Regions from separate parts of the Marinomonas sp. TI.3.20 genome, predicted to be linked through region 2. Evidence: predicted binding sites of a transcription regulator. Region 2 holds the regulator's gene; each other region holds the start of a gene.
What was found. The regulator sigma-54, encoded in region 2, starts transcription at its own class of promoters, with help from an activator protein. The targets are predictions, from matches to a motif close to TGGCACNNNNNTTGCTNT.

Region 1 (6,309 bases), on a different contig from region 2:
AATGCTGTATTGAATCCCATATTTCGCTCCAGTTACCCTAATATTTCTAATTCATTCGTTAGCTTGACCTTGCCGTGATTTTCCACGTTCAAAACCGTACCGTCTGCACCATTAATTGTGACACCCTGAATACGACTAGGCAGCTGCGTTGGTAATGCAGACACTTCGCCCTTGTCATTTACCGTAGTAGCGGCAAAGTGATATTCACCAGGCGGCAAAACCTTTCCTGCTTCATCTTTCTTATCCCAATCATAGCTACCATCTTCAAGCTTAGCCGTGCGCACCAATTGATTATTAGCATCATAGATTTTCAATGTAGCTGAATGAGAGTCTTTAGGGATCACTGTTTTCAATGCAACATCTTCTTGAGAAGCCGTTACCATTGTCTTATCAGCTTTCATCATTAAAGACTTGCCAACCAAGCTAGAAGCACTCACCGCTTGATTCGAAGTCAAAGACGTCGTCATATTTTTCAGCTCGTCAGAAATACCCGATAGCTTCTCAAGGGAGCTAAATTGAGACATTTGAGCCACCATGTCATTCGTATCTTGAGGCGCGGTTGGATCTTGGTTTTTAAGCTGCTGAATGTACAACTTTAGAAATACATTTTTATCAGCTAAACCTTTTGACGGATCTTTTTTAGGATCAGGCACACCGTTCGCACCAACAGCCGCCGGAGAAACCGCTCCATCTTTCTCAGCAGACTTTTTCAAACCTGCTTTGGCACCATCGGTACCATACTGAGATATCAAGCTTTTTAAGCCATTATTATCGGATATATTTGCCATATCACACCTCTACGACTGACCTAGCGTAAGCATCTTTTGCATCATGCTTTTCGCAGAATTCATAATCTCTACGTTTGTTTGAAATGATCGAGAAGCTGACATCATATCGGCCATTTCTTCGATTGGATTTACATTAGGGTAATAAACATAACCGTCTTCATTCGCCATCGGATTGCCAGGCTCATACCGCGGCTTTAACGGCGCATCAGACTCAACAATGCCATCTACTTTTACACCGATTCCTGCCCCCGTCTCATCGACACCCGATCCATTCCAGCCGTTTTTTTGCATCTCACTATTCATCATTTGAGAAAAAACCGGCTTACGAGCTCGGTAAGTCTGATCAGCAGAACTTGCAACGCTGTCCACGTTTGCCATGTTACTTGCAATAGTATTTAAACGAATGGTTTGAGCACTCATTGCAGAACCGGAAATTGTAAAAATATTACTTAAAGACATAACGGTTAATTCCCTGTCAGCGCTTTTTTCAAGCCACTAATTTTTCTGTCTAAAAACATAAAACTTGTATCGAATTGCATTGAGTTCTGGGCATATTCTGCCTGCTCACGCTGCATATCCACAGTATTGCCGTCCAATGACGGTTGGCTTGGATTACGGAATAACAACCCACTGTCGTCATCAGCAGAACTGCCACCTTGGATATGACGATCATTATCACTTGCCAAACGCAACTTGCTTTTTGCCTCATTAAACATTGAGCCAAACGTGATATCTCTAGCCTTATAATTTGGCGTATCTGCATTAGCAATATTGTTAGCCAGCACAGAAGCGCGAGCACTTCTGAATTCCAGCATTTTGTCATGTCCTGCAAACGCTTGATTAAATGATATGGCCACGCTATCTCCTAACGACAAATACTTTAAACTTAGTTTTATTTAAGCAATATCAATGCCAAATAAAAAAGCCTTTTATTTCAACAACATAGATAAATCACATTTCAAATCGGCAAAAGTCGGCAACAAGCAACTTACCGCCCTATAAATACCAACAAAAAAGCCCGCATATTGAACAAGCAATATGCGGGCCTTCGATAAAAATTTTTTCCTACTGCGGCTTGGCTTTGTAAACAATACCAGGATGACACTGAACGATCTCAAACAAAGAAGACAAACCACTCAATGCTTCAGATCCTCCCAAAAATAAATATCCACCAGGATTAAGCGAATCATGCATGCGCCGTAAAATATCCAACTTAAGCTCAGCATTAAAATAAATAAGAACATTACGACAAAATATAATGTCAAACTTCCCCAATGAAGAAAACGAGTCAATCAAATTCAAATATCTAAAATCCACTCGAGCGCTTATATGCGGCTTCACCTTCCACGTAGAATCATCAACTTTATCGAAATACTTGCGCTGCATATCAGCGCCTAACCCGCGGGCAATCGCCAAACTATCATATTCACCCTGCTTTGCATGCTGAAGAATATTAGTGCAAATGTCCGTTGCAATAATTCTTTCACCTGCTTTAAGCACACCCGGCCTAAGCGCTTTAAACTCATCAATAACCATACTAATTGAATAAGCTTCTTGACCTGTAGAAGACGCTGACGACCATATTTTTAATGGTGTATTGACCATTTCTGGTAATATTTTAGTTTTTAAGATCGTAAATGGATGAGAGTCACGAAACCATAACGTTTCATTCGTTGTCATCGCATTAATTACTTCTTCTTTTAACTTAGCACTCCTGGCACTTTCCAAAGCATCAACCAGCTGCTCAATTTGAGTAAAACCCTCTCTCTCCAGGGTTTTACCTAAGCGGCTGGCAACAAGATATTGTTTATTATCACTAAGTGATATACCACAAGCCTTCTGTAGAAAATTTCTAAACCTAAGATAACCATTAGGTGTAATTCCATTTGCACTACTGAGCATTAAAACTCCTCAAAAAGCAGGTTCGAAGCATTATTTGGGAGTAATCCGATAATATCGTATTAATCCTCCTGTACCTGAACCGTTTCAATGGCCAACCGAGCCAATTCGTCAGGTTGAAACTTAGCCAAAAAACCATCCGCGCCAACTTTCTTCACCATGGCCTCATTAAAAACGCCACTTAATGAGGTATGAAGTAAAATAAACAAATCTTGTAAACGACTGTCATTACGAATGGCTGTTGTTAGCGTATAACCATCCATTTCTGGCATTTCGATATCAGAAATCACCATAGCAAACTCTTTGGTTACATCGGCACCATCAGCCACCATACCCTGAAGGTACTCTAATGCTTCACGCCCATCATTCAACACCGTGGTAGCAAAACCCACTTGCTCCATGCAACGTTTAATTTGCTTACGCGCAACCGATGAATCATCCACAATAAGAATGTGATGTTTCTTGGCATTATGATGTACACCTTCACTGACAATACCATCTGAAATATCCTGACGCATCGGAGCAACTTCAGAAAGAATTTGCTCTACATCAATAATTTCAACCATCTCTTTATCAACCTGACAAACAGCGGTTAAATAATTGTCATTTAAAAGCCCTCTTGGCGGTGGCTGAATATCACTCCAATTCATATTGACAATTCGCTCAACACCACGAACCAAAAAGCCCTGCACTCGGCGATTGTATTCTGTGATAATCACAAAACACTGAGAGATATTTTCCATTGGCGTTGCCCCCGTCGCCAAGCCAAGATCTAAAATGGGGATGGTACCGCCACGAATATGAGCAACACCACGCACAACCGGACTACTTCGCGGTATTGTTGTCAGTTTAGGGCACTGCAACACTTCCTTTACTTTAAAAACGTTGATCCCATATATCTGCTTACCATTTAAGCGAAAAAGCAGTAACTCCAGGCGGTTCTCCCCAACTAACTGGGTACGCTGATTAACGCTATCGAGAACACTAGCCATAAATATCTCCTAAAGAGGTATATGTAAATTGAGTATTAAGTCAGACTCAGTAATATTAAAATATAAAGCTCATGATAAAGTGATTTTTGCTATTTTACTAATAACTTAACCATTAGAGAGAGTGAACCATGACCTTAATAAGGCTACTAATAGCCTTTGCTTGCCTTCAAGCTAGTTATAGCTACGCCTCTTCAATTACGGAGCAAATTCATAACTACATTGACCGTGTTGAAATTCCGAGACTCTCCGACATTTATCCCGCAGCAGACATTGAAATCTCACTAAATAACCAAGCAGCTTTAAGCTATTTACCAACCTGCCAAAACCCAGCAATCAGCATTGAAAACCAAAGACCTAATGCAACTAAACGTACAACCTACGCAATAAGCTGCACATCACCTGAGTGGAAATCTTTTGTCCCTGTTACGCAGTCCATACTAATTTCTGCGATAAAAGTAGTTTCTCCTATAAATAGAGGACAGACTATCAACCAAAATAACACTGGAATTGGTCAAGTTGATATCACAAGCTTGAGAGGCCAGGTATTCACAAAAAAAAATCCGCCATATGGACTCGTTGCCTCACGCAATCTACGCATCAATACATTCCTCACTGATAACCTCACCAAGCAACCTACTTTAGTAAAAAAAGGAAACCAAATCTTAATCACAGCAAGAACAGGTAACATCATTGTAAAAATGAATGGCAAAGCATTAGAAGATGGCGTCAAAGGACAACAAATACGAGTAAAAAATACCAGTTCTGGTCGAATTATCTACGCCAAAGTTGTAACGGACAGTGAGGTTCTTGTAAACTACTGAATAATACTAGGTGGCAGTATATAAATATCGATTTTTCTACTAAAGTTCTCGTAGAAGAAGCCGTTAATGAAAGTAGGCAAAACATTCGAGGCGGAATAACCCAATGGCAATAAACTTCACAGGGATCTTAAATCAGAGCAACGTAGCTAAAAATAGCCGCGCTCTCAAAGAAGAAACCAACACACCAAATGATGCTGTAGGCAATAATCAGTCTAACAGCGGTGGCACTATGGCTGAAGATACCGTTAAGCTAAGTGGAGCCGCCCAAACATTGCAAAATCACGAGTCTAAAATCAATGGTTTATCTGATATTGATCAGAAGAAAGTTGACCAAATCAAACAAGCTATTGCATCAGGCAACTACAAAATTGACTCGCAAAAACTGGCCAACAATATGGCTTCTATAGATTCATTATTCTAGACTGAGATACTCACCATCTTAATTGGTTTGCCCTATGCTCCCCATTGCGCCAGTATTTTCAAGAAGCAAAGAAATACTTTGCCAACTTTCATCCCTTCTTGATAGTGAAAGAATCGCACTTGGTGAATTGAATAGTGAAAACATCATCAATATCGCTTCCCAAAAAAGCACGCTTCTTGATGAAATGAACCTCCTTAATGAGCGAAGAGTTAACTTACTCATTAAATTCAATATTGTTGACCCTAAAAAACCATCCGAAGACGCTTTCAAAGCGTGGCTTTTAGAACAAGACAGCTCAATGGATGAAACCCGCCAACTAATGACAGAATGCGAAGCCCTCCTAACCGTCTGTAAAACAAAAAACACTACTAACGCCCATATTCTTAGTACACTTCAAAAACGCAACAAGCATCTTTTTGAGTTATTACAAGGGCACAATGATAAAAGCAAAGTCTATACAGCCAGAGGCGCCACACGCCCGATAAGCAGCAAACACACATTAGGAAGAGCTTAAAATCCTCATATAAATCAATTATTTCAACATTCAAAATTTGAGTTGATCGACGAAATCAGGTATAAACTCTCCTATTAATTGTCCCCTTAGTTCAGCCGGATAGAACAAGGACCTCCTAAGTCTTAGACGTGAGTTCGAATCTCGCAGGGGACACCACTTTTTACAGCGCAAAAAAAAGAGCCTAATGGCTCTTTTCTAGTGTTACGCAAAAAATCATTCCACTTCTATCACTTCGAAACTGTGAACAATATTTACGCCACCTCGCTCAAGCATCAACGAGGCAGAGCAATACTCTTCTGCTGACAGTTTAACAGCACGTTCGACAACCTTATCTTTTAAACCGCGCCCTGTTACTACAAAATGAATTCGAATTTCAGTAAACACAGCCGGAACAGCATCAGCACGATCCGCATCAATTTTAGCCACACAAGACACAACGTCTTGACGAGACTTCTTCAGAATATTAACCACATCATAAGAAGCACAACCGCCTAAGCCAGCTAAGAGCAATTCCATAGGCCGTGAGCCAACACGCTGATTACCATCAATTTCAATTTTGAAACCTGATCCCGTTTCAGCAGTGAAATGAACATCCTCTTGCCACGTTACATCTGTTTTCATGATTCAATCCTCTCTAGACTTTTAGTCAAAAAGCTCAGCTAATTTCTCACCAGGGTTCTGCGCTTTCATAAAAGCTTCCCCAACAAGAAAGGCATTTATATTGTTTTGACGCATAAGAGCAACATCATCACGAGAATGTATACCACTTTCGGTCACAATAAGACGATTATCAGGGACACCTTTCATTAACTCGAAGGTATGATCTAAACTTAAATCGAACGTATGTAAATCTCGATTATTAATCCCTAATAGC
Region 2 (6,309 bases):
GCGATGAATGCGGTAATTAAGTTGATGCCGAGCCAAACTGCGCGTCGTCTCGTTGTTTTTAGTATGGGGGCAAAAGTGTCTTCGTCATCGTCTAGGCCGGCCATACTCAGCATAGAGTGCTCTGCTTCGTCGCGAATTACATCAACTACGTCATCGATAGTGATTCGACCTAATAATTTTTTGGTGATGCTATCAATGACGGGAGCCGATACTAGGTCCATCTTTTCAAAGAGTTGTGCTACTTCGCTAGCGGGTGTGTTGGCATCAATAACGGTATTGTCTGTTTCCATAATGTCGCGCACGGTGCAATTCACGTCTGCAACCAGTAGTTTTGTTAGAGGTAGCGTTCCTAGTAGGCGATCAGAGCGACTCACAACCAGTAGGCTATCGGTCATGTCAGGGAGAGTCTTATGTCGGCGTAAGTAGCGAAAAACGATATCAAGGGTGATGTTTGGACGGATAGTGATTGTATCCGTATTCATCAAGCCGCCAGCAGAGTCCTCTGAGTAGCTTAATAGTGCTTCCACTCGCATTCTGTCTTGGCTGGACATGGAAGCCAGAACTTCTTTTACAACGGTCTCTGGGAGGTGTTGTAAAAGATCGGCAAGGTCATCACTTTCGAAATGCTCAGAAACAGCGACTAGGCGTTCTGTGTTCATGTTTAACATGAATTGTACGCCAATCTCTTCACTTAAGTATTGGAGTACTTCGCCTTCGTTTTTAGAGTCGATTAAATCCCAAAGAAGTTTACGTTCTTTTGGTGGGGATGACTCAAGTAAGCGGGCAACGTCTTGTGCAGGTAGGGCGCCGTTAAGTAAATAACGGATTTGCATGGTGGCACCGGATTCTAGAGATTCGGTGACCGTTTGAAGATGAGCGAGAGTGGTTTGTTCTGACATGGCCGTCCTTACTCGTCTTCGCCAAAGCGATCATGGATCAAGGCGATGATCGCTTTGATTGCTTCCTCTTCGTCTTCTCCATTGGTTTTGATCTTGATGTCAGTGCCTTTACTGGCTGCTAGCATCATCATCGCCATAATGCTTTTCCCATCCACATTACGACCATCTTTTTCAATGGTGATGTCAGAAGAGAAGCGTGAGGTTGTTTCGACCAGTTTTCCCGCTGCACGAGCGTGAAGGCCAAGTTTGTTTATGATTGTGACAGACTCTTCCAACATGTTTTTTCCTTATAGTAGAGAATCTAGTGCTGCAAATAGAGCGTCGTTTGTTTCTGCTGCTCTAAGCTTGTTTAAGGCGTCATCCGACTGTGCCAACTCTGCTATTTCGGCAAGTGTAGATAGGTGTTCGTCGCATTCCTGTGGCGGTACGATAAGTGCAAAGACTAAATCAATGGGTTTCTTGTCTATAGCATCGAAATCGATAGCAGATTGTAACGAAATTGCGATAACAGCAGTGTGATTGGCAGTTTCTAGGCGACAATGTGGGATAGCAATACCATTGCCTATGCCTGTGCTGCCGAGTTTTTCTCGACTTAACAGTGCTTCATAAATGGCTTCTTTGTCACAATGAAGTCGGTTTGCAGCAACTTCAGCAATGCTTTCAAGAATGCGTTTTTTACTGACGATGTCTTGTTTTGCTAGTACAAGGTCTGTTTTTAATAATGATTTCAATGGCATAGGGAAATATTATCCGTATTAGATCAATCGTTTTCGTTCATTTGAAGGAGGAATATTCATTGCCTCGCGGTATTTTGCCACAGTACGTCGTGCTACCTGTATGCCTTGGTCGGCTAAAACGGTGGCCAGTTTATTGTCACTTAGCGGTTTTTTAGCCGGTTCTTCCAGTACTAATTTTTTAATCATGGCTCTTATTGCAGTAGAAGAGCATTCGCCACCTGAGGCGGTGTTTACATGGCTAGAGAAGAAATATTTTAGTTCAAATATGCCTTTAGGTGTGTGCATGTATTTATGCGTAGTAACTCGCGAAATAGTAGATTCGTGCATGCCTACTTCTTCAGCTACATCATGCAACACCATGGGTTTCATGGCTTCTTCGCCTAATTCGAAAAAATCAATTTGACGTTTAACGATACAGCTAGTCACTTTTAATAGTGTTTCGTTGCGGCTTTGCAGACTTTTCATGAACCATTTGGCTTCTTGCAATGAATTCTTTATGTATGTTGCGTCTTCTGAGGTGGACGCAGTGCTTGCCATTGCAGAGTAGGTTTCATTAATTTTGACAGGTGGAAGGGCGTCATTGTTTAGTTCGACTTGCCAAGTGTTATTTATTTTTTTAACAGATACGTCAGGTATTACATAATCTGTGTCATCGGAATCAATAATAGAACCTGGACGTGGATTAAGTTGTTGAATTAACTCAACCACTTCTTTTAATGATTCTTCTTTGAGTTTTGTTTTTCGACTTAATTGTACAAAATCACGATTACCCAGCAGAGGTAAATAATTATCGACTAAATTGTAAGTGCTTTTGTACAGTGGGTGGTCGCGAAAGGCTTCTAGTTGGACTAATAAGCAATCGCGTAAGTCGGTTGAGCAAACGCCAACAGGATCAAAGCGTTGGAGTCTATGCTGCACCGCCATTACTTCGTCAAGTTCTAAGTCTTCTAGTTCGCTGGAGAGCGATTCCCATATATCTTCCGCTGTAATGCTCAAATAGCCATCAGATTGGACGCACTCGATAATTGCGTAAGCGATTTCAATGTCTCGGTCTGACATGTGCGTTAAATTGAGTTGCCAAATTAGATGGTCTTGAATGCTTTCTGAGGGAGCATTACGGCTCTCATAGTCGCTTTCGCCTTCATAGTTTGTGCTAGAAGTAACCGCGGCCGCTGAGTTTTGAAAGGTGTCGTCCCAGTTGCTGTCGATAGATAGCTCTTCAGGGATGCTGTCGGTCCACTCCGATTCGACACGAGCTTCTTCGCTTGAGCTCGCTTCAACTTTCTTATCGTTTGCTTCTTGTTGTTCTCTTGTCGGTGCTTCTGAACTGGCATAGTCATCATCGTCTATTTCTAATAGAGGATTTGACTCTAGAAATTCATGAATTTCTTGTTTCAGATCTAACGTAGAAAGCTGCAGCAACCGAATGGCTTGTTGCAGCTGAGGCGTCATGGTCAGTTGTTGACCGATTTTTAGTTGCAAGGACTGCTTCATAAAGAAACACTTCTAATAAGAGAAAATTGGAACGAGTTATGCATACTACTCCCTTTCGGCTGCAAAGATAAGGGGCTATAGGCGGAAGTCGTCGCCTAAATAAACCTTTTTTACTTGTTCATTGTTTATGACTGTTTGGGCATCACCTGAAGCAATGATTTTTCCATTACCAACGATATAAGCCTTGTCGCAAATATCCAGCGTTTCTCGTACATTGTGGTCTGTAATCAAAACACCTATGCCGCTTTCTTGTAAGTGTTTTATGATTAATTTGATGTCGCCGACAGAGATGGGATCAACACCAGCAAAAGGTTCATCCAAAAGAATGAACTTAGGGTTCATTGCCAACGCGCGAGCTATTTCAACGCGACGTCTTTCGCCGCCTGATAGTGCCATGCCTAGGTTGCTACGAATATGGGTGACATGAAATTCATTTAATAATGTTTCTAATCTTTCGTGCTTTTGCTCTTTGGATAATTCTTTGCGTGTTTCTAAAATGGCATAAATATTGTCTTCAACGGACATTTTTCTAAAAATTGAAGCTTCTTGCGGTAGGTAGCCGATACCTTTTTGGGCGCGAGTATGCATAGCGTTTTTGGTGATGTCATGACCGTCAATAAAAATGCCGCCAGCGTCGTTAGACACCATGCCCACTATCATATAAAAGCACGTTGTTTTGCCTGCACCATTTGGCCCAAGTAGTCCAACAGCTTGTCCTGATTCAACAGAAATGGAGACATCTTTAACGACTTGTCTTTTTTTGTAGCTTTTAGCAAGGTTTCTAGCTTCTAACAGGGCCATCTATTTCTCTTTTTTGTCATCTGCTGGTTGTAGTGTCATGGATACTCGGCCAGAACCTTGTTTCTTAGCGTTAAAGGTGCCAGTGTCTATGTGGTATAGAATATGATCTGCTGTGATTTTATCATCCATTCTATTGAGGTAAGCATTGCCTGATATGTCTAATGTTGAGCTGGTAACTTCATAGTTAATTTGCTCACCTCGACTGATCATCATGTTGCCATTCCAATCAATTTGTTGGCTAAATTTTGCAGGCTTGCCTGTGGCTACCAATTTGCTGAATTTGCGTGTTTTAGGATCCGTTGTTACTTTCAGGAATTGAGCTTGTATCTCAATGGATCCTTGTTTAACAAAAACATCACCTTTATAAGTCGCTATGCCAGTTTTTTGGTCTAAAAATGCTTCGTTAGACTGTATCGTCAGCGGTTTGCTTAAGTCATCAGGCAGTGCAAGTGCGTGCTGGCTAATTATGAGTCCGGCCAGTAGCGCGCTAATGTTAATGAGTTGTTTCATACTGTCCTCGTACAGATCCTGTCATCACGACTTCTTCTGAATTAATGTAGGTAGTAATTGTTTTTGCGGTAGTTTTGCCTTGCGTTGAATAAAGGGTGGCGTTACCGCTGCTTGTTAATGATTGCTTGTCATCCAAATAATGAATGCTGTCTGCGTTAAGGGTGATATCAGGAGAATCTGAAAATTGTTTAACAGCGACAGCGTCATCTGTTAATAGGATATCATGACTACCGTCCTCTATTACTCCTTTTTTCCCTTTTGCATTCCAAGCCCCAGCTGAGTCATGTCGCTGAATTGTCGGATTGTCTAGCAAGGTGCGAGATTCTTGATTGTAGTGCAGAGCTTGTGTTGCCGTTAGCGTCTCTTGTAATGCGCCATTTTGATCATATTCTTTTGCTTTGATATTGGTGATGAAATAATCTGGCGTGCTGCTGAGCTTTTGAGTCGCCACCAGATTTTTAGTTAAAGGGGTGTCAGCAAAAAAAACGCCAGAGGCCAGAGCGATCACAATGACGCCAAGTACGGTGTATTTTGCGTTGAGTTGAATCATTAGACAGTACTTCCAAAGCTAATGAGAAGTAAGTAGGCAATATAGGATCCAATTAAAGGGATGCCAATCCATCTTGGGATGGTTGCCTTTTTGGATTTTCCAAAGACAAAAATAAGTATGGAAAGCGCTAGAGTAAGCCCAAGAACCCAGTAGTAATCTCGTCCGGATGCATTTGGATCTATAGCGCCTGGTGATATTAAGCCAGGAATTGGCAATACGGTGGCTAGGTTGAAGATATTTGAGCCAATGATATTGCCTATTGCAATAGAATGTAACCCTTTGCGAACGCTACTGATAGAGGCGGCGAGCTCTGGAAGACTTGTTCCTACAGCGACTATGGTAAGGCCGATAACTAGCTCACTAACGCCAAGTCCTTTGGCGATGCCAACAGCCCCCCAAATAAGTAGTTTAGAACTGCCGATTAATACGACTAAGCCAATTAAGGATATGATCAAAGATTTTGCGACCGAGTCACCGTCATTTTCTGGTAGTTCCTCTTTCAATTGGCTTTCTAAGTTCTTGCTGCCGCGTAATAAAGTAAACAATATGAAAGCGAATGCGATAAGAAGAATAACACCATCGTAAAAACTGAGGTAACTATCATGCAGCAACCACCCCGTTAATAATGTTATGCCAATAACCAGTGGCACTTCTTTCGTGATTAAGCCTTTCGAGATCGGAATCGCAGAAAACAATAAGGTTACGCCAAATACGAGTGCAACATTCGCGATGTTCGACCCTAGTACATTGCCGATGGCAATTTCCGGAGCGTTATCGAGGGCCGCCATGGTGGATACCACCATTTCAGGGGCTGACGTGCCAAATGCGACCAGTGTAACGCCAATGACCATAGGGTTTACATTGAGCTTTTCTGCAACAAGAGCAGCGTGTTCAATGAATTTATCAGAACTAATGATTAGCAGGATTAGACCTGCAATAAGAGCAGCGGAAAACAGCAGCATAACCTTGAATTTACTCGTAAATAAAATGATGCCCCATTTAATGAGGTTTACGGGTGAAATTCAAGACTTGATCTTTGAAACAAATTCGATTCTGTATGAAGCGTGATTCTCTTTGCGACAGGTGGGTGGTACTATTCTTCAATACTTTAATCAGGACTGGAAAGGTGAATAAGTGCTAGATGTGTATATAAAAGTGCAGAATCTTCGCTTCTCTAGAGGGGATAGGGTGATTTTTGATGATGTAACTCTAGTTATTCCTAGGGGAAAAATCACTGCAGTAATGGGGCCAAGCGGTACCGGTAAGACAACCTTGTTGCGGCTCATTGGTGCTCAATTATCTCCCGACAGTGGAACAA
Region 3 (6,309 bases), on a different contig from region 2:
TATTGGCACCGCCGGTGTTCCTGGTGTGGGCCTTATTATGTTGTCTATGGTGTTCACACAAGTTGGCTTACCTATTGAGGGTATTGGCTTGATACTTGGCGTAGATCGCTTGTTGGACATGATCCGTACTGCGGTCAATATCTCTGGTGACGCCGTTGTTTCAGTCGTTGTTGCGAAAAGCGAAGGACAGCTCAATGAGAGTGTCTACAATGATCCAGATGCAGGCAACAATATAGATGTGCATTTAGAAAAAGCTAACGCGTAATCTATTAACAAAGATTAAATGAAAAAGCGTCGTACTGAGGTGAAGTCCTAATAGGGATCACGTCAGTCCGGCGCTTTTTTTATGCCTTAGAAGTTGATTCTATTTATTCTACGTTCGAAAAGCTGTCTCTCAGTGCCGTGATCCAACCATTGAATTTATTCATCAAGGGACTTCCTTTCCCAAATAACTCATGCATCTCAGCCTCGAAATGCGACTGCTTAGCTTCTTCTGGTTCAGGCAGTGGTGGCAGAATATGAGCAAAATACGTTTTATCAAGCAGGCGGTGTAATAGGCGTTCGCCAGTAAAAGGCTTACCGCTGTTGAGTGCTCGAGCGCCTTTAATTAGGTTTCGGATATCGTATTGTGTTGGGCTGATGTCAGGTACTTGTTTAGGAATATTCAGTAATTTATAGACACCAATGCGAGCCGTGCGGATGGAAGACTCCATGGTGAAAATAATATCGTTACGAGTTTCTACAAATTGCCCAATCAAGCCTAAATTAGTACAGCCATCAGGAACCACATGAGGCCGGTCACCCGCAGCACGGGTCATAAACTGTGATGTGATGTAAGGCATTAGAGCAAGACGGATTTTCGTATTGGCAACAACCTCATCTAGCTGACCTTCAATGCCAAGGTGATAACACAGCTCAGTGAGCATTTCTTTGCCAGTACATTGCGCCATCGTTTTGTGCACATGATTGCCTAATGTGTCCATCAATAAGCCATAAACCCAAATCACTAATGTGTCGTCAGGTTGATCTGGAAAATGAGGCTGACGATTACAAGTGACGCTGAGCAACCAATTAGAATCGGTAATGGTAATAATGCCACCCGTGACAGTTCGTCCTGAGTGCGGATCATTAACGGACAAGGCCGTAAGCTTATCCACAAGAGGCGATGGCTTACAGGTGAGTGTGGCAGATTCCCACATGGATTTTTCTACATCGCCATAAAACTTTTCTGGTTTACCAAAAACAGGCGATTTCTTCGCGAGATTCCTCCACAGCGTCCAACCACTTTTTCCTCCCGGATTATGTTGATCGCAAGTGAGTTTGGGTACGCTATCCATATCGGCATAAGCCGTTTGTTCTGTCATTGAACCTGTCAATGTGAAGACTAAATCGCCTAATCCGACATTAATGAGCTTCGCTGTTTCTGTATTTTCATGCATCACCATTGCACGAATGGCGGTGACGGTTTTCTTGTCACCAGAAAAGGTGATATCAAGGTCTTGAACGCGAGTATTAAAGTGAAAATTGACGCCTTTTTCGCGCAACATCTCCGTTAATGGTTTGATGAAGGTGTCGTATTGATTGTATTTAGGGAAAACCAACGAAGATAAATCTGCAAAACCGTCAATCGAGTCGAGTAAACGATGCAAATACAATTTGGTTTCTAACAAGCTATGACAGTTTTTAAAAGCAAACATAGTTCGAAACAGAAACCAAAAGTTGCTTTCTAAGAAGCCTTTACTGAAATACGTCTCGATACTAATGTCATCTAAATCCTCTTTACGCTTTAGCATCAGACGAATCAGCTCCCATTGCTGGGGTTTGCTTAGGCCAAAATTACTCGACTCTAGAATCTCTCCACGATTGCGTATTAAACGCGCCTTAGAATAGTTGGGGTCGTTGTCATTAATAAGGCGGTATTCATCAAGAACAGAATAGCCTTCTGGTAACTCTGCGGCGGGAACATCTTGAAACATATCCCAGAGGGAGTCGTAATTCCAATTCATTTCGCGGCCACCACGAATGATATAGCCATCTTCTGGATTACCAGAACCATCCATTGAGCCGCCTGCCACATCCATTTCTTCTAGAATAGTAATGTTTTGAGCAGGCATATGGCCATCACGAATGAGATAAAAGGCGGCGGCAAGACCACCAATACCACCGCCAATAATCCATGCATGACGGTATTTTACACCGGGTGTTGGTAAGGTTTTATGGCGAGAATAAGGCGCAATAAAATCGGCAGGCGGAAGAGAATTAAGCGAGCTATGATGCCAAAAACCACTCGTCGCATCAGGTTCATGCTCGAACCCTTCCGGCGCCGTTGTAGAAATATCAAATTTCGAAATTGGTTTATGACTCATCATCCCATCTCCTGTCTAAAACGCTGTTATCAGCAATATATGTCTTTTTTCATAGTGGCACAGGTGGAGCATTGGGCCTCTGCGTCAGATCAAGGATTGTCGATTAAGTAGTTTAAATTATCCCTTTTGATTCTCTCTAGCGAGTTAAAAACAGTAGACCTTGTAAAGGTGTCTCTACTTTCTGTAGGAAGCATGCAGCCTATGTGTATTTCTATAAATACGGTTGTTTTTAAGACGGTCATCGCCAACTATTCCATACGAAAGCAAGATAAATGAAAGGCTAATTAGGAGGAATACATGCAAAACCAAACCGATCAAATTAAACATGTTTCAGACATTATAAAAGTGATGAATGGCGGTATTGAATTCTACCAAGAGGCAAAATCCAAATTGGATAACAGCACTTATCAAGCCTTTTTTAATCGAATGATTGTTGCCAAAAAAGAAGCGGTGGCCGACCTGCAGAAATTTGCAGTCGAAGAACAAGGTGAATTAGAAAATGAGAGTAGCAGTCTCGTAAAAGCGCGTCAGGTTTACACCAAATTGTTGTCTAAGGTTTCTGGTGATTCCACCGCCTTCACTTATATTGATCAACTTGAGGAAGTGGAAGATAAGGTCTTAGAAGAGCTCGATCTCGCACTAGAAAGGCACCAAGCTCAGGATTGCGAAATCGCACTTCGCCGTATCAAAGTCAGTATGAAAGAGTGCCATGATGAAATGAAAGCATTGCAAAAAATGGCCGCACAGCACTCGTCATAAAAGTCGCTTTCTCCCCGAGTCTGTTTGGTGGAGTTTGAGTGATTAGGGGTTGTTATCTGCCTTTGTTTCCAAGTCTTATCAAGATTACTTATCCATTTTCGGTTAGCAATATTGATAAGATCTATGAAAAACAAATTCTCTTAACGTATTAGTTTAAGCAGGCAGTTAACAGCCCATTACGCGGTTTTTGCCGCTGGAACATCAATGTATTCTACTTGATGTTCATCTGCTTCATCAGGAATAAGGGGTTTGTCGTAACAAGCCGATACGCCCCAATAATAGGTAATTAAAGCAACGGCTGTGAGCAAGACGCTGTCTAATGGTGAGCTAATATAGCCTTTGCCACCGTAGGTGCCAAAATATGACAATATTAACAAGGCAATATAGTAAACGAGTAACCAAATAGCGCGTTTAATGTCGCCTTGATCGCTGTCTTTTTTACCAAAGATGGCATATCCCACCCAAGCAATGATTAACAACGGCAGTAATAACTCATCAACACTCCAGCCACTCCAGTAAATCAATAACGTACTGGCAATAAAGGCCAATGGACTAATTATGACAAAGGCTGGCAATAAAAATGGACGCTTCAAGTCAGGACGACGTGCACGAAAGGCCGCGGCACTGATTGGACCTGGCATATAAGTTAAAACGTTTGCAGACGTCACCGCAGCAATTAATCCACCCCAAACCTGAAATTCAGAAGGCAGAGTCCAAGCAATGGCTAAAATAAGTGATAGCCATAGGGCACCACGAGGCACACCAGACTTAGGATCTACTTTACCGAACACTTTGAACAAGTAGCCATTCTTTGCCCAAGCGAAGATGACACGACTTGCACCGGCTAGATAAATATTCCCAGTACCCGCAGGAGAAATAACTGCGTCTACCAAGATTAAATTTATCAGCCAAACTAAGCCTAATGAACGAGCTAAGTCAGCGTAAGGTGAACGGAATATTGTTTCCATTCCATGCCAGCCGTTTGCATTCAATAGGTCTGTTGGTATTGCACCCATGAAAGAAAATTGCAGCAAAATATAAACCATAAAGCTAATTGCCATGGCTAAAATGATAGCGATAGGAACATTTCGCTGAGGATTCTTCGCTTCACCTGCAAAATCCACGGCTTGGCGAAAGCCTAAATAAGCAAACACGATACCGGCACCCGTTAAGGAGGAGAATACACCATGAATACCGCCAGGGTGTGTTGCAGGGATGTCCATATTTGCACCTTTATAAAAGGTGAAAAAGGTCACAATAGCGATGATAGGAACAATAAATTTAATCGCCGTTACAATGGTATTAATACGACCAAAAACATTGACGCTCCAGTAGTTCAGAGCAAAAAAGAATACGAGCAGTAAAATCTGCATGACAAAGCCAAGGGTGGTTGGGTTACCAGTTGACGCTTGACCCAGTGCAGGCCACCAATACATAGCGTATTGGCGAACCGCTTCCACTTCTACACCCGCCGTACTGGTGTAAGCTAATAGCGCACTGAAACCGATGACAAAACCGACCAAGTTGCCGTGAGTAAAGTTTGGGTAACGAACAAATCCCCCGGCTCTTGGAATACTGGCGCCGAGCTCGGCAAACACTAAGCCAATTAAGAGCACCATAACCGCACCCAATGCCCAAGCATAGCCAGACAAAGAGCCGGCATAGCCAGAAGTGGTTAATGCGGCATATAACCAACCAGAGCCGATCATCGACCCAACACCTAATAGAGTTAAATCCACTAACCCCAATTTTTTCTTTAGTACGCCATCAGACATGATAATCCCCTTGCGTATGGCTGCTGAATTTATGCTTATAATTTTTAAAGCAGTGTTCTTAATGTTTATGAAAAGTTCAATTTCGTTTCTCGATTTAGCAGGAATAGCATTAACTCCGTCAAGTTAGGGTCACTTTTCAAAGGCTTGATAATCATCAATATCGTATTATTTGGTTTTGGGGCAAAAGCAGATAGAAAGTTGATGTCGTAAAAAAGAATGACAATCAATTAAAAAATAAACCATTGATTGTAAAAAGATTTCATATCAAAAACGTGTATGAAAAAAATAAATAGCTGACAGGAAAAATAAAACGAGGATGAAAAACCGGCGATGGGGAAATGTTTGTTTATAGAAATAATGTGCACAAAAGTAGTTAGAATTTTGATTTTTTTTTGAAAATTCACAAATTTATCAAAGAACAGTAAAGAAATGTGTTTTTAAAAAAAACGACCAAACAATTAATTCATTGATCTATGTCTAGGTAATTTTTAGATGTGCTTTGTAAAATGGTTAGGGGATATAAGTGTCGAAGAATAACTAATGTCAGGCTAGACCAAGCCATGTTATTTAAGAGCTTTCGATTCATTACAAAAACACATGCACCCATTCTACCTATATGTGCTAATTTTAACTGAGGTAAACAAGGAATGTTGACTGCATATATCGCACGGGAGATTGTACTAAGAATTTGCTTAGCCATTAACTATAATGGAGAGTGAATCATAAAATAAGTGAATCTTTGCTGTTCTTTCGTAACGAAGTGCCAAATACGCATCATTAAACATAGAGATTACAATGCTGAAGACACTTAAGGGACGGTTATACTTCCTCTCTATTCTTATCATTATTCCTTTCTACTTTTTCATTTATCTGAGTTTCGACTACAGTCGAACTATGGTTGAAAATGAGCTTCTCAAAAGCGCCCGAATAGTGTCTAACCAGGCGGTAGAAAATCATAAGCGTTTGATGACATCAACAGAGCGTTTTTTAGCGCTTTTAGCCGCTCTTCCTCAAGTTAAAAAGCCAGATTCCGAAACATGCCAACGCTTTATTAGTGGGATTGCCCCGTTATATGAGCGATATGTAAACATCGGAATTCCTAATAAAGCAGGGATATTAACCTGTAATGGCACTCCGCTTGCTTCACCTCTTGATTTGAGCGACCGCGCTTATATCCATGATGCTATAACGCAAGACCGCTTTACGTCGAGCGGCGTACATCGTGACCGGACTCTTGGTATGTTGACGGTTAATTTTGCTTATCCTGTTCACAGTCTCACAAACCCAAAAAATGTTGTTGGAGCGGCTGTGGCTGTCATTTCACTCGACTGGTGGAGTGTATTGCTGAATAGCAACCAATTACCCAAAAATAGTATTGCTTATATTTTAGATAATCATGGCAACTCAAT

Region 1: flgB (flagellar basal body rod protein FlgB) is a predicted target of sigma-54. The motif match lies at 1,686-1,703, and genes of this name have one in related genera.
Region 3: V6259_RS01325 (PA2169 family four-helix-bundle protein) is a predicted target of sigma-54. The motif match lies at 2,422-2,439, and genes of this name have one in related genera.

Annotation. Positions count from the first base shown of each region.
Region 1 covers NZ_JBAKAS010000003.1:247,810-254,118, forward strand. The annotation lists gene V6259_RS05330 (flagellar hook-basal body complex protein) at 1-20, opposite strand, end outside; gene V6259_RS05335 (flagellar hook assembly protein FlgD) at 33-788, opposite strand; gene flgC (flagellar basal body rod protein FlgC) at 798-1,247, opposite strand; gene flgB (flagellar basal body rod protein FlgB) at 1,253-1,645, opposite strand; gene V6259_RS05350 (CheR family methyltransferase) at 1,854-2,690, opposite strand; gene V6259_RS05355 (chemotaxis protein CheV) at 2,750-3,679, opposite strand; gene flgA (flagellar basal body P-ring formation chaperone FlgA) at 3,808-4,500, shown strand; gene flgM (flagellar biosynthesis anti-sigma factor FlgM) at 4,604-4,921, shown strand; gene V6259_RS05370 (flagella synthesis protein FlgN) at 4,956-5,435, shown strand; tRNA gene V6259_RS05375 (tRNA-Arg) at 5,516-5,591, shown strand; gene V6259_RS05380 (OsmC family protein) at 5,649-6,056, opposite strand; gene trpC (indole-3-glycerol phosphate synthase TrpC) at 6,078-6,309, opposite strand, start outside.
Region 2 covers NZ_JBAKAS010000002.1:115,408-121,716, reverse strand. The annotation lists gene mgtE (magnesium transporter) at 1-899, opposite strand, end outside; gene V6259_RS03105 (HPr family phosphocarrier protein) at 908-1,177, opposite strand; gene V6259_RS03100 (PTS sugar transporter subunit IIA) at 1,187-1,636, opposite strand; gene V6259_RS03095 (RNA polymerase factor sigma-54) at 1,655-3,130, opposite strand; gene lptB (LPS export ABC transporter ATP-binding protein) at 3,206-3,931, opposite strand; gene lptA (lipopolysaccharide transport periplasmic protein LptA) at 3,932-4,441, opposite strand; gene lptC (LPS export ABC transporter periplasmic protein LptC) at 4,425-4,991, opposite strand; gene V6259_RS03075 (calcium/sodium antiporter) at 4,991-5,953, opposite strand; gene V6259_RS03070 (ABC transporter ATP-binding protein) at 6,126-6,309, shown strand, end outside.
Region 3 covers NZ_JBAKAS010000001.1:292,085-298,393, forward strand. The annotation lists gene V6259_RS01315 (dicarboxylate/amino acid:cation symporter) at 1-265, shown strand, start outside; gene V6259_RS01320 (oleate hydratase) at 369-2,369, opposite strand; gene V6259_RS01325 (PA2169 family four-helix-bundle protein) at 2,664-3,125, shown strand; gene V6259_RS01330 (APC family permease) at 3,302-4,900, opposite strand; gene V6259_RS01335 (bifunctional diguanylate cyclase/phosphodiesterase) at 5,696-6,309, shown strand, end outside.